2 regions of the Streptomyces luteosporeus genome follow, and region 2 is predicted to be linked to the other one. Evidence: riboswitches for the same ligand, from Rfam matches in the RefSeq annotation. Region 2 holds a riboswitch; the other holds the start of a gene.
What was found. A riboswitch is a leader RNA that binds a small molecule or an ion and turns the genes downstream of it on or off. The one in region 2 is predicted to bind cyclic di-AMP.
Positions count from the first base shown of each region.

Region 1 (4,158 bases), on a different contig from region 2:
GGCCCCCGACGCGCGCCTGGTGCACCTGGGCTCGGCGGCCGAGTACGGGCCGGCCGACGGCCACCGGCCGGCGGCCGAGGCCGGCCCGGCGCGCCCGGCCGGGCTGTACGGCGCGAGCAAGCTCGCCGGCACCCTCGCGGTGACCGGATCCGGCCTGGACGCGGTGGTGCTGCGGGTGTTCAACCCCGTCGGCCCCGGCGCCCCGGCCGCCTCCCTGCCCGGCCGGCTGGCCGCCGCGCCGCGCGCGGCGGGCCCCGACGGCCGGGTGAAGACGGGCGACCTGTCGGCGTACCGCGACTTCGTCGACGTACGGGACGTCGCGGAGGCCGTCGCCCGGGCCGTGACCGCGCCCCGGCCGCTGCCCGCCGTCCTCAACGTCGGCAGCGGCACGGCCCGTCTCGTACGGGACGTCGCCGAGGGGCTGCTGCGGGCGGGCGGCTTCACGGGGGACGTGGGCGAGCGCGTCGACGAGCAGGGCGACGGTTCGCCGCGCTCGGCCGCCGTGCCCTGGCAGCAGGCCGACACCACCGCCGTCACCCGCAGCCTGGGGTGGACCCCGCGCCGCTCGCTGGAGGAGTCCCTGGCGGATCTGTGGGCCGAGGTGCGCGACCGGCCCGAGGAGTACGTCCGGTGACGTCCGGGCGGCTGCTGGTCCCGCTGTACGTCCATCCCGGCGAGGGGCCACAGGCGTGGGAGGCCCTGCTGCGCGAGGCCCCGCGCCTGCACGCGGTGGTGCTCAACGCGGCCGACGGTCCCGGCGACCGGCCCGATCCGGCCTTCCGTGCGGTGGCCGGACGGCTGCGCGCCGCGGGCGTCGCGCTGCTGGGGTACGTCGACACCGGGTACGGCCGGCGGCGCACCCGCGCCGTGGTCGCCGACGTGCGCCGGCACCGCCGGTGGTACGAGGTGGACGGGGTCTTCCTCGACCAGGTGCCGGTGCACGCCGCCCACCTGCCCCGCTACCGCCGGCTGGTGCTGGCCGCGCGGGTGCTGGGCGCCCGCAGCGCCGTGCTCAACCCGGGCACGCACCCGGACCCCGGGTACGCGGAGCTGGCCGATGTGCTGGTGACCTTCGAGGGGACGTGGGAGGACTACCGCCGGGCGCGGGTGCCGGCGTGGACGGCCGACCATCCGCCGGAGCGCTTCTGCCACCTGGTGCACGCGGTGCCCGAGGGGCGGGCGCACGAGGTGGCCCGCACGGCCGCGGTCCGCGGCGCGGGCGTGCACTGCGCCGTGCCGGGCACGGGTGCGAACCCGTGGCGCAGCGCCCCGCCGCCGGCCGGTGCGCAGGAGATGCAGGAACAGGAACGGGAACAGGAACGGGGAGGGACGCGGTGAAGGACCGGCGCCTACGGGCCGGGTTGCTGGGCGTGCTGCTGCTGGTGCTGGCGAGTTGCTCGTCGGCGCCGGAGGAGGACGAGGACGGCGAGCCGGACGGGAGGCCGACGGCCACCGCGCCGGCCCCCTCGGGGCGGCCCGGTGACCGCTGGCAGCCGCGCCCGGGCACGGCCTGGCAGTGGCAGCTCGGCGGGAAGCTCGCCGCGGCCGACACCTCCCTCGACGTGCCCGTCTACGACATCGACGGCTTCGAGAACACGGCGGAGACCGTGGCGGCGCTGCACGCCCGCGGCCGGAAGGTGATCTGTTACATCAACGCCGGTGCGTGGGAGGACTTCCGGCCGGACAAGGACGCGTTCCCCAAGGGGCTGCTGGGCCGCAAGAACAAGGGCTGGGACGGCGAGAAGTGGCTGGACATCCGCCGTCTGGACGAGCTGCGGCCGCTCATGGCCGCCCGCATGGACATGTGCCGTCAGAAGGGTTTCGACGCGGTCGAGCCGGATCTGACGGAGGGGTTCCGCAACGGCACGGGATTTCCGCTGACGGCCGCCCACCAGCTGGCGTTCAACCGGATGCTGGCGCGGCTGGCGCACGAGCGCGGGCTCGCGGTGGGGCTGAAGAACGACCTGGAGCAGATTCCCGCGCTGGTGGGCGACTTCGACTTCGCGGTGAACGAGCAGTGCGCGCAGTACAAGGAGTGCGAGAAGCTGACCCCCTTCATCAAGGAGAACAAAGCGGTCTTCCACGTCGAATACGACCTTCCGACGGACAAATTCTGCGGCACGGCGAAGCGGCTGGGGCTGAGTTCGATGCGCAAGAAGCTGGAGCTGGACGCCTGGCGCGAGCCGTGCTGACGGGCCGTCACCTACCCGCGGTAGCCCGCCTTCCGTCGCAGGACAGGCGGTCTGGACAGGTGATGGTTGCACCATTTCGCCCGAAGTGAAGAAGTTCACAATTGCCGCTCCGGGTACGGAATCCGGGCGGGCGATGGTGCAGGATCTCTCGTCGAACACAAGATCCCGTCACCGAGGCGGGCCACCCGGGCGGAACGCCGAGTCCTGCCGCCGCACCGGGTGCGGAATCGATTCGTCGATCGGCAGGAGCGGGAGACCCAAGCGGTACGGACCACGAACGCGGTGGTCCTTGGGGTGAAGCCAGATGCTGGCCGGGCAACTTCGCAGCCCGAACCCGACAGGTCATCTTTCGCAGGCGGATGCCGAAGGGCTGTGGCATGTCTGCGTTGCCTCGCATACCTGCACTCGTTTCCCGGGCCGCCACCGCGTCGGCCCTGACCGCCGCCACCGTCGCGGCATCGGTCCTCGTTCCCGGCCTCGCCCCCGGCGCCTCGGCGGCGACCACCGGCGAGCAGGCACTGAGGATCGCGGCCTCCAAGGCCGGCTCCCCCTACCAGTGGGGCGCCACCGGCCCCAACCGCTTCGACTGCTCGGGCCTGACCCTGTACTCGTTCAAGAAGGCCGGCAAGAACCTGCCGCGCACCGCCGCCGACCAGTACAACCGCACCCGGCACATCTCCGCCGGCTCCCGCACACCGGGCGACCTGGTGTTCTTCCACTCCGGCAGCAACGTCTACCACGTCGGGATCTACGCGGGTAGCAACACGATCTGGCACGCCCCCAAGCCGGGCACCACCGTGCGCAAGGAACGCATCTGGACCGGCAGCGTCTGGTACGGCCGGGTGGGCTGACCCCCGCCCCGGCCTCCCGTCCTCGCCGGCCGCCGTCAGGCGACGGCGAGGACGATCTTTCCGGTGAGGTGGCCGTGCTCGCTCTCCCGGTGCGCGTCGGCCGCCTCCTCCAGGCGGTAGAGGCGGTGGACGGGCAGCTGCAGCAGCCCCGCCTCGTGCAGGGCCAGCGCCTCGTTCAGCGCGGGCACCGGCCGTACCTCCCGGCCGCCCGAGCTGAAGCGGGCCCCGTGCAGCCGGGCGCCCTCGGCGTCGGCGATCGACACCACCCGGTCGGCGCCGCCGGTCACCTCGACGGACACCCACACGGCGTCCCCCTTGCCCACGGCGTCCAGCGCCGCGTCCACCCGGCCGGGCGCGGCCGCCTCGCGCACCCGCTCGGCGAGCCCCTGCCCGTACGTCACCGGGATCGCCCCGAGGCCGCGCAGGTAGGCGTGGTTGGACTCGCTCGCCGTGCCGATGACCCGCACCCCGCGGGCCCGGGCGAACTGCACGGCCAGGGTGCCCACGCCGCCGGCGGCGCCGTGGACGAGCAGCGTCTCGCCGTCGCCGAGGTCCAGCAGCTCCATCACCCGCCGGGCCGTCTCGGCGGCCACCGGCAGGGCGGCCGCCTCCTCCCAGGCGAGCGAGACGGGCTTGATGACGACCTGGTCCTCCCGGGCCAGCGCCTGCTCGGCGTAGGCGCCGGTCACGGTGCGCCCGAACACGGCGTCCCCCGCCCGTACCTGCGTCACGCCCTCCCCCACCGCCTCGACCAGGCCGGACGCCTCCACGCCGGGGACGTGCGGCAGCTCCAGGGGGAAGGTGCCGGCCATGGCACCGCTGCGCAGCTTGTGGTCGAGCGGGTTGACGCCGGCGCAGCGCACCGCGATGCGGACCTGTCCCGGCCCGGGGACGGGCAGCGGCACCTCGACCGGCCGCAGGACGTCGGCCGGTCCGTACGAGCTGAAGGAGATCGCCTTGATCGTCGTCATGTGATCACCTTGATCGACGACCGGCCGATTCGCCGCCAGGCCGGGCCGGACCGCCACCCGGATACCGTGCTCCGGTGCCGGCGCCTACGCCCCTTCCTCGGCGAGCCGCTTGACGCCTTCGAGGGTGGCGCGCATGCCCGCCTT
Region 1 covers NZ_BAAASL010000003.1:345,603-349,760, reverse strand. The annotation lists gene ABD361_RS05535 (NAD-dependent epimerase/dehydratase family protein) at 1-634, shown strand, start outside; gene ABD361_RS05530 (spherulation-specific family 4 protein) at 631-1,338, shown strand; gene ABD361_RS05525 (endo alpha-1,4 polygalactosaminidase) at 1,335-2,192, shown strand; cyclic di-AMP (ydaO/yuaA leader) riboswitch at 2,416-2,566, shown strand; gene ABD361_RS05520 (C40 family peptidase) at 2,570-3,043, shown strand; gene ABD361_RS05515 (NADP-dependent oxidoreductase) at 3,079-4,005, opposite strand; gene ABD361_RS05510 (SRPBCC family protein) at 4,099-4,158, opposite strand, start outside.
Region 1: it holds a riboswitch for cyclic di-AMP, as region 2 does, so the genes downstream of both, ABD361_RS05520 (C40 family peptidase) here and ABD361_RS23875 (transglycosylase family protein) in region 2, are expected to answer to the same signal.

Region 2 (4,158 bases):
CCTCCTCGATGCCGCGGGCGAGGCGCTCGGGGTTGGTGACGAACAGGTCGTCACCGACGAGCTGGACCTTGTCGCCGAGCTTGTCGGTGATGGTCTTCCAGCCGTCCCAGTCGTCCTCGAACAGCGGGTCCTCGATGGAGACCAGCGGGTAGGCCTCGACGAGCTCGGCGTAGTAGTCGGTCATCTGGGCCGCGGTGCGGTCCTGGCCCTCGAACTTGTAGACGCCGTCCTTGTAGAACTCGGAGGCGGCGACGTCCAGGGCGAGCGCGATGTCCTGGCCGGGGGTGTAGCCGGCCTCCTTGATGGCCTCGAGGATGAGGTCGAGGGCCTCGCGGTTGGAGCCGAGGTTCGGGGCGAAGCCGCCCTCGTCGCCCAGGCCGGTGGCCAGACCCTTGGCCTTCAGGACCTTCTTGAGGGTGTGGTAGACCTCGGTGCCCCAGCGCAGGGCCTCGGAGAAGGACTCCGCGCCGATCGGCGCGATCATGAACTCCTGGATGTCCACGTTGGAGTCGGCGTGCGAGCCGCCGTTGAGGATGTTCATCATCGGAACGGGCAGCAGGTGCGCGTTCGGGCCGCCGAGGTAGCGGAAGAGGGGCAGGTCCGAGGCCTCGGAGGCGGCGTGCGCGACGGCCAGGGAGACGCCGAGGATGGCGTTGGCGCCGAGCGAGCCCTTGTTGTCGGTGGCGTCCAGGTCGAACATGGCCTGGTCGATCAGGCGCTGCTCGGTGGCGTCGTAGCCGACCAGCTCCGGGCCGATCTGCTCGATGACGGCGAGGACGGCCTTCTCGACGCCCTTGCCGAGGTAGCGGTCCGGGTCGCCGTCGCGGAGCTCGATGGCCTCGAAGGCGCCGGTGGAGGCGCCGGACGGCACGGCGGCACGGCCCGTGGAGCCGTCGTCGAGGCCGACCTCGACCTCGACCGTGGGGTTGCCTCGCGAGTCGAGGATCTCGCGAGCTACGACGACGTCGATGGACGGCACGAGGGTCTCCTTCGTGTGTGTCTGGAGTTCTGCACCACGAGCCTAACGGGCCCCGCGGGCTCTCCCCGCGCTGGACCGGGCCACGGGCCGAAAATTGGCACAAATGCCGATATCACGGGATGAAAACCCAGTATGTTCGCTCAACGGACAGTCGTCGGGACACGGCCGGCACGGCGGTTCGAACGGCACCGTGGTTCGAACGGCGAAGCCCCGCTCCGGTGCGGCTCGGGGGGAAGCGCAGCGGAACGGGGCGGTCGTGCGGCCGGTCCCGGCAGCCGGGCGGCCACGGGCCGCCCGGCACCTTTCGACCGGCTCCGGTCAGCGCAGGTGCAGCTGCTGACCGGGGAAGATCAGATCGGCGTTGTCGATGACGTCCTTGTTGAGGTCGTAGAGCTTCGCCCAGCCACCGCGCACCTTCTGGGCGTCGGCGATGGTCCCGAGGGTGTCGCCCTCCTTGACCTTGTACTCGCCGTTGCCCTGCTTGACCTCGCGCGGCGCGGCCTTCTTGGCCGCCGCGGCCTCCTCGCCCGCGTCGTCGGCGTCCTGCTGCGCCGCCGCGGCCCGCTGGGAAGCGCTGTGGCGCTCGCTGCGGTCCGCGTGGTTCCTGGTGGAGTGGGCGCCCTCGGCGGAGGTGTTCTTGCGGGTCTTCTTGGTGTAGCCGGAGCCGGACTCGTCGTCGGAGGTGTCGACGTCGGCCTTGGCGCCGCCGGAGGTCAGGTTGCCCGCGCCGGCGCAGCCCCAGGCGCCCGGGCCCTGCATGGCCAGCAGGCGCTCGGCGGTGGCGATCTGCTGGGACTTGCTGGCGAGGTCGGCGCGCGGGGCGTACTTGGTGCCGCCCGCGGCCTTCCAGGATTCGTTCGAGAACTGCAGGCCGCCGTAGTAGCCGTTGCCGGTGTTGATGTGCCAGTTGCCGCTGGACTCGCACTGGGCGACCTTGTCCCAGGTCGAGACGGAGGCGGCGTTGGCGGAGGTCGCGACCATCAGCGGGGCGGCGACCGCGGCGCCGGTGACGCCGGCGAGCGTGACGATTCGGACGGCCTTGGACGGACGACGGTGCTTGCCCTTGGACATAAGTCGTTTTCCTCACCGACGCCTACGAGGTGAGCTGTCGGGTTCGGGCTGTGAGACTGCCCGGCCCGGTGCGAACACCGGGCTTCACCCCAAGCCGTCCGTCCCTGCGGTCCGCTGACCGCCGGTCCGTCCGGCACCTACCTTGGGTCCCCCGCTCCTGCCTACGGCGCTTGCGCGACGACTCCCCCGGCCGCCGGCAGGATTCGGCGTGGCGACCGTGGTGCTCGCGGTGGCGAGCGATGAAGACGGTAAGCACAGGCGGCCTGCGGGTTCAAACCCCACTTTTCAGCCAAGGCCGCCTCTGGTTACCGCGGGAAACCTGACGTTTCCGCAGGTGGCCCTAGGTGGACGCAAATCGGACGGACGCTCTCCGCCGCCGAGCCGAAGAGACCCATGTCTCACTTTCGACTGGAACGGACATTCGGCCCTTTCCGCATGGCTATTGACGGATATCCAGGCGCTGACCAGGGAGGATAAGGTCCGGATCAGTTCCGACAACTTTTTCGTTCTTCTGATACAGCGTCTGCCAGCCGCCGGAGACCGCGTGCTCCTGGGCGATCACTGACAGGTTGTCACCCGGCTGCACGGTGTAGTCGTTTGCGGCCGGGATGCCCGGCCGGGAATCGCCCCCGCGCGAGGGTCGCTGTGCGCCGTCGTCCGGACCGGTCGGGGTCGCGCGGTGGCGGCCCGAGCCCTCCGCCGCGCCGGCGTCCCCGGCGGACGCGCCGCCGGCTCCGGGCGTGCCCGCCGGGCCGGCGGAGCCGTCGGCCGGAGCCGACGGGAGGTCGGCGCCGGGCTCCTTGCGGTGCTTGCCCGGCCCGGCGTCCGGCGTGCCGCTCGCGGGAGCTGACGGAGTGCCACCGGCATCCGGCGTGTGCGAGGCGTCCGGGGTGGCGCCGGAGGGTGCACCGGAGCTGCCGGGCGCGGGCGTGGCCGTCCCGGAGGGCGACGTCGACGGCGACCCGGACGGCGTGCCGGAGGGCGCGGGGGTGGCATCGGGGGCACGGGAGGCGTCCGGAGCGGGAGAGCCGTGCTCCGGCGCGGGCTTGGTCGTGTGCTCCGGCGTGCGGCCGGTCTCGGCGGCCGGCGGCGGGGTGGCCTTGGTGCCCGGGTCCACCTCGGGCGCCCGCTCGCTGTGGGCGAGGCCCGCGCGCTCACCGCAGCTCGTCCACGGGCCGGCGCCCTGGGACTTGAGGATGCTCTCGGCGATGGCGATCTGCTGGGAGCGGCTCGCGAGGTCGGGCCGGGGCGCGTACGAGATGCCGCCGTACTGCTCCCACAGCTCCTGGGTGATCTGCAGGCCGCCGAAGAAGCCGTTGCCCTGGTTGGCGCTCCACATCCCCCCGCTCTCGCACTGGGCGACCTTGTCCCAGGTGCCCGCGTCGGCCGCGGTGGCGCTGGTGGCAGCCAGCAGCGGCATGGCGACGCTGGCTCCCGTCACCCCCGCCGCGAGCACGATGGCGGGGACCTGACGGGGACGGCGATGTCTACCAGTGCCTGAGCGCATGTTCGGGCCCTCTCGGGTAGGCGGCTTCGGATGGTCGTCGAACATAGCGACGGCCCCCAAGAGTCACAACCCGGTGTAGCGGAGGTCACGCTGCGATAACCGCGGGGTGACCGGACGTCATGTGCTAAGGGCGTGCGGGTGCCTGCGCGGGCGGACGCGCCGTGAATTCCACGGGCAGCGTGCGCAGGCCGCGCATGATCAGGCCGCCGCGCCAGCGCAGGTCCTCCGGTGCGGCGGCGAGCCGGAGGTCGGGCAGCCGGCGCAGCAGGGTGGCGAGCGCGGTCTGCCCTTCGAGGCGGGCGAGCGGTGCGCCGAGACAGTAATGGATGCCGTGTCCGTAGCCCAAGTGCTGGTTGTCGCGGCGGGAGAGGTCCAAGGCGTCCGGATCGGCGAACCGTTCGGGGTCGCGGTCGGCGGCCGCCAGCACCACCAGGACGGGGTCGCCCTCGGCGATCCGCTGCCCGCCGATGACCAGGTTTTGGGTGGCAAAACGCCAGGTCGCGAGCTCTACGGGGCCGTCGTAGCGCAGCAGTTCCTCGACCCCCGTGGCGAGCAGCGACGCGTCCCCCTCGGCGAGGGCGCGCTGCAGGCGCTCGCGCTG
Region 2 covers NZ_BAAASL010000020.1:48,160-52,317, reverse strand. The annotation lists gene eno (phosphopyruvate hydratase) at 1-979, opposite strand, end outside; gene ABD361_RS23875 (transglycosylase family protein) at 1,298-2,050, opposite strand; cyclic di-AMP (ydaO/yuaA leader) riboswitch at 2,055-2,229, opposite strand; gene ABD361_RS23870 (transglycosylase family protein) at 2,490-3,491, opposite strand; gene ABD361_RS23865 (cytochrome P450 family protein) at 3,682-4,158, opposite strand, start outside.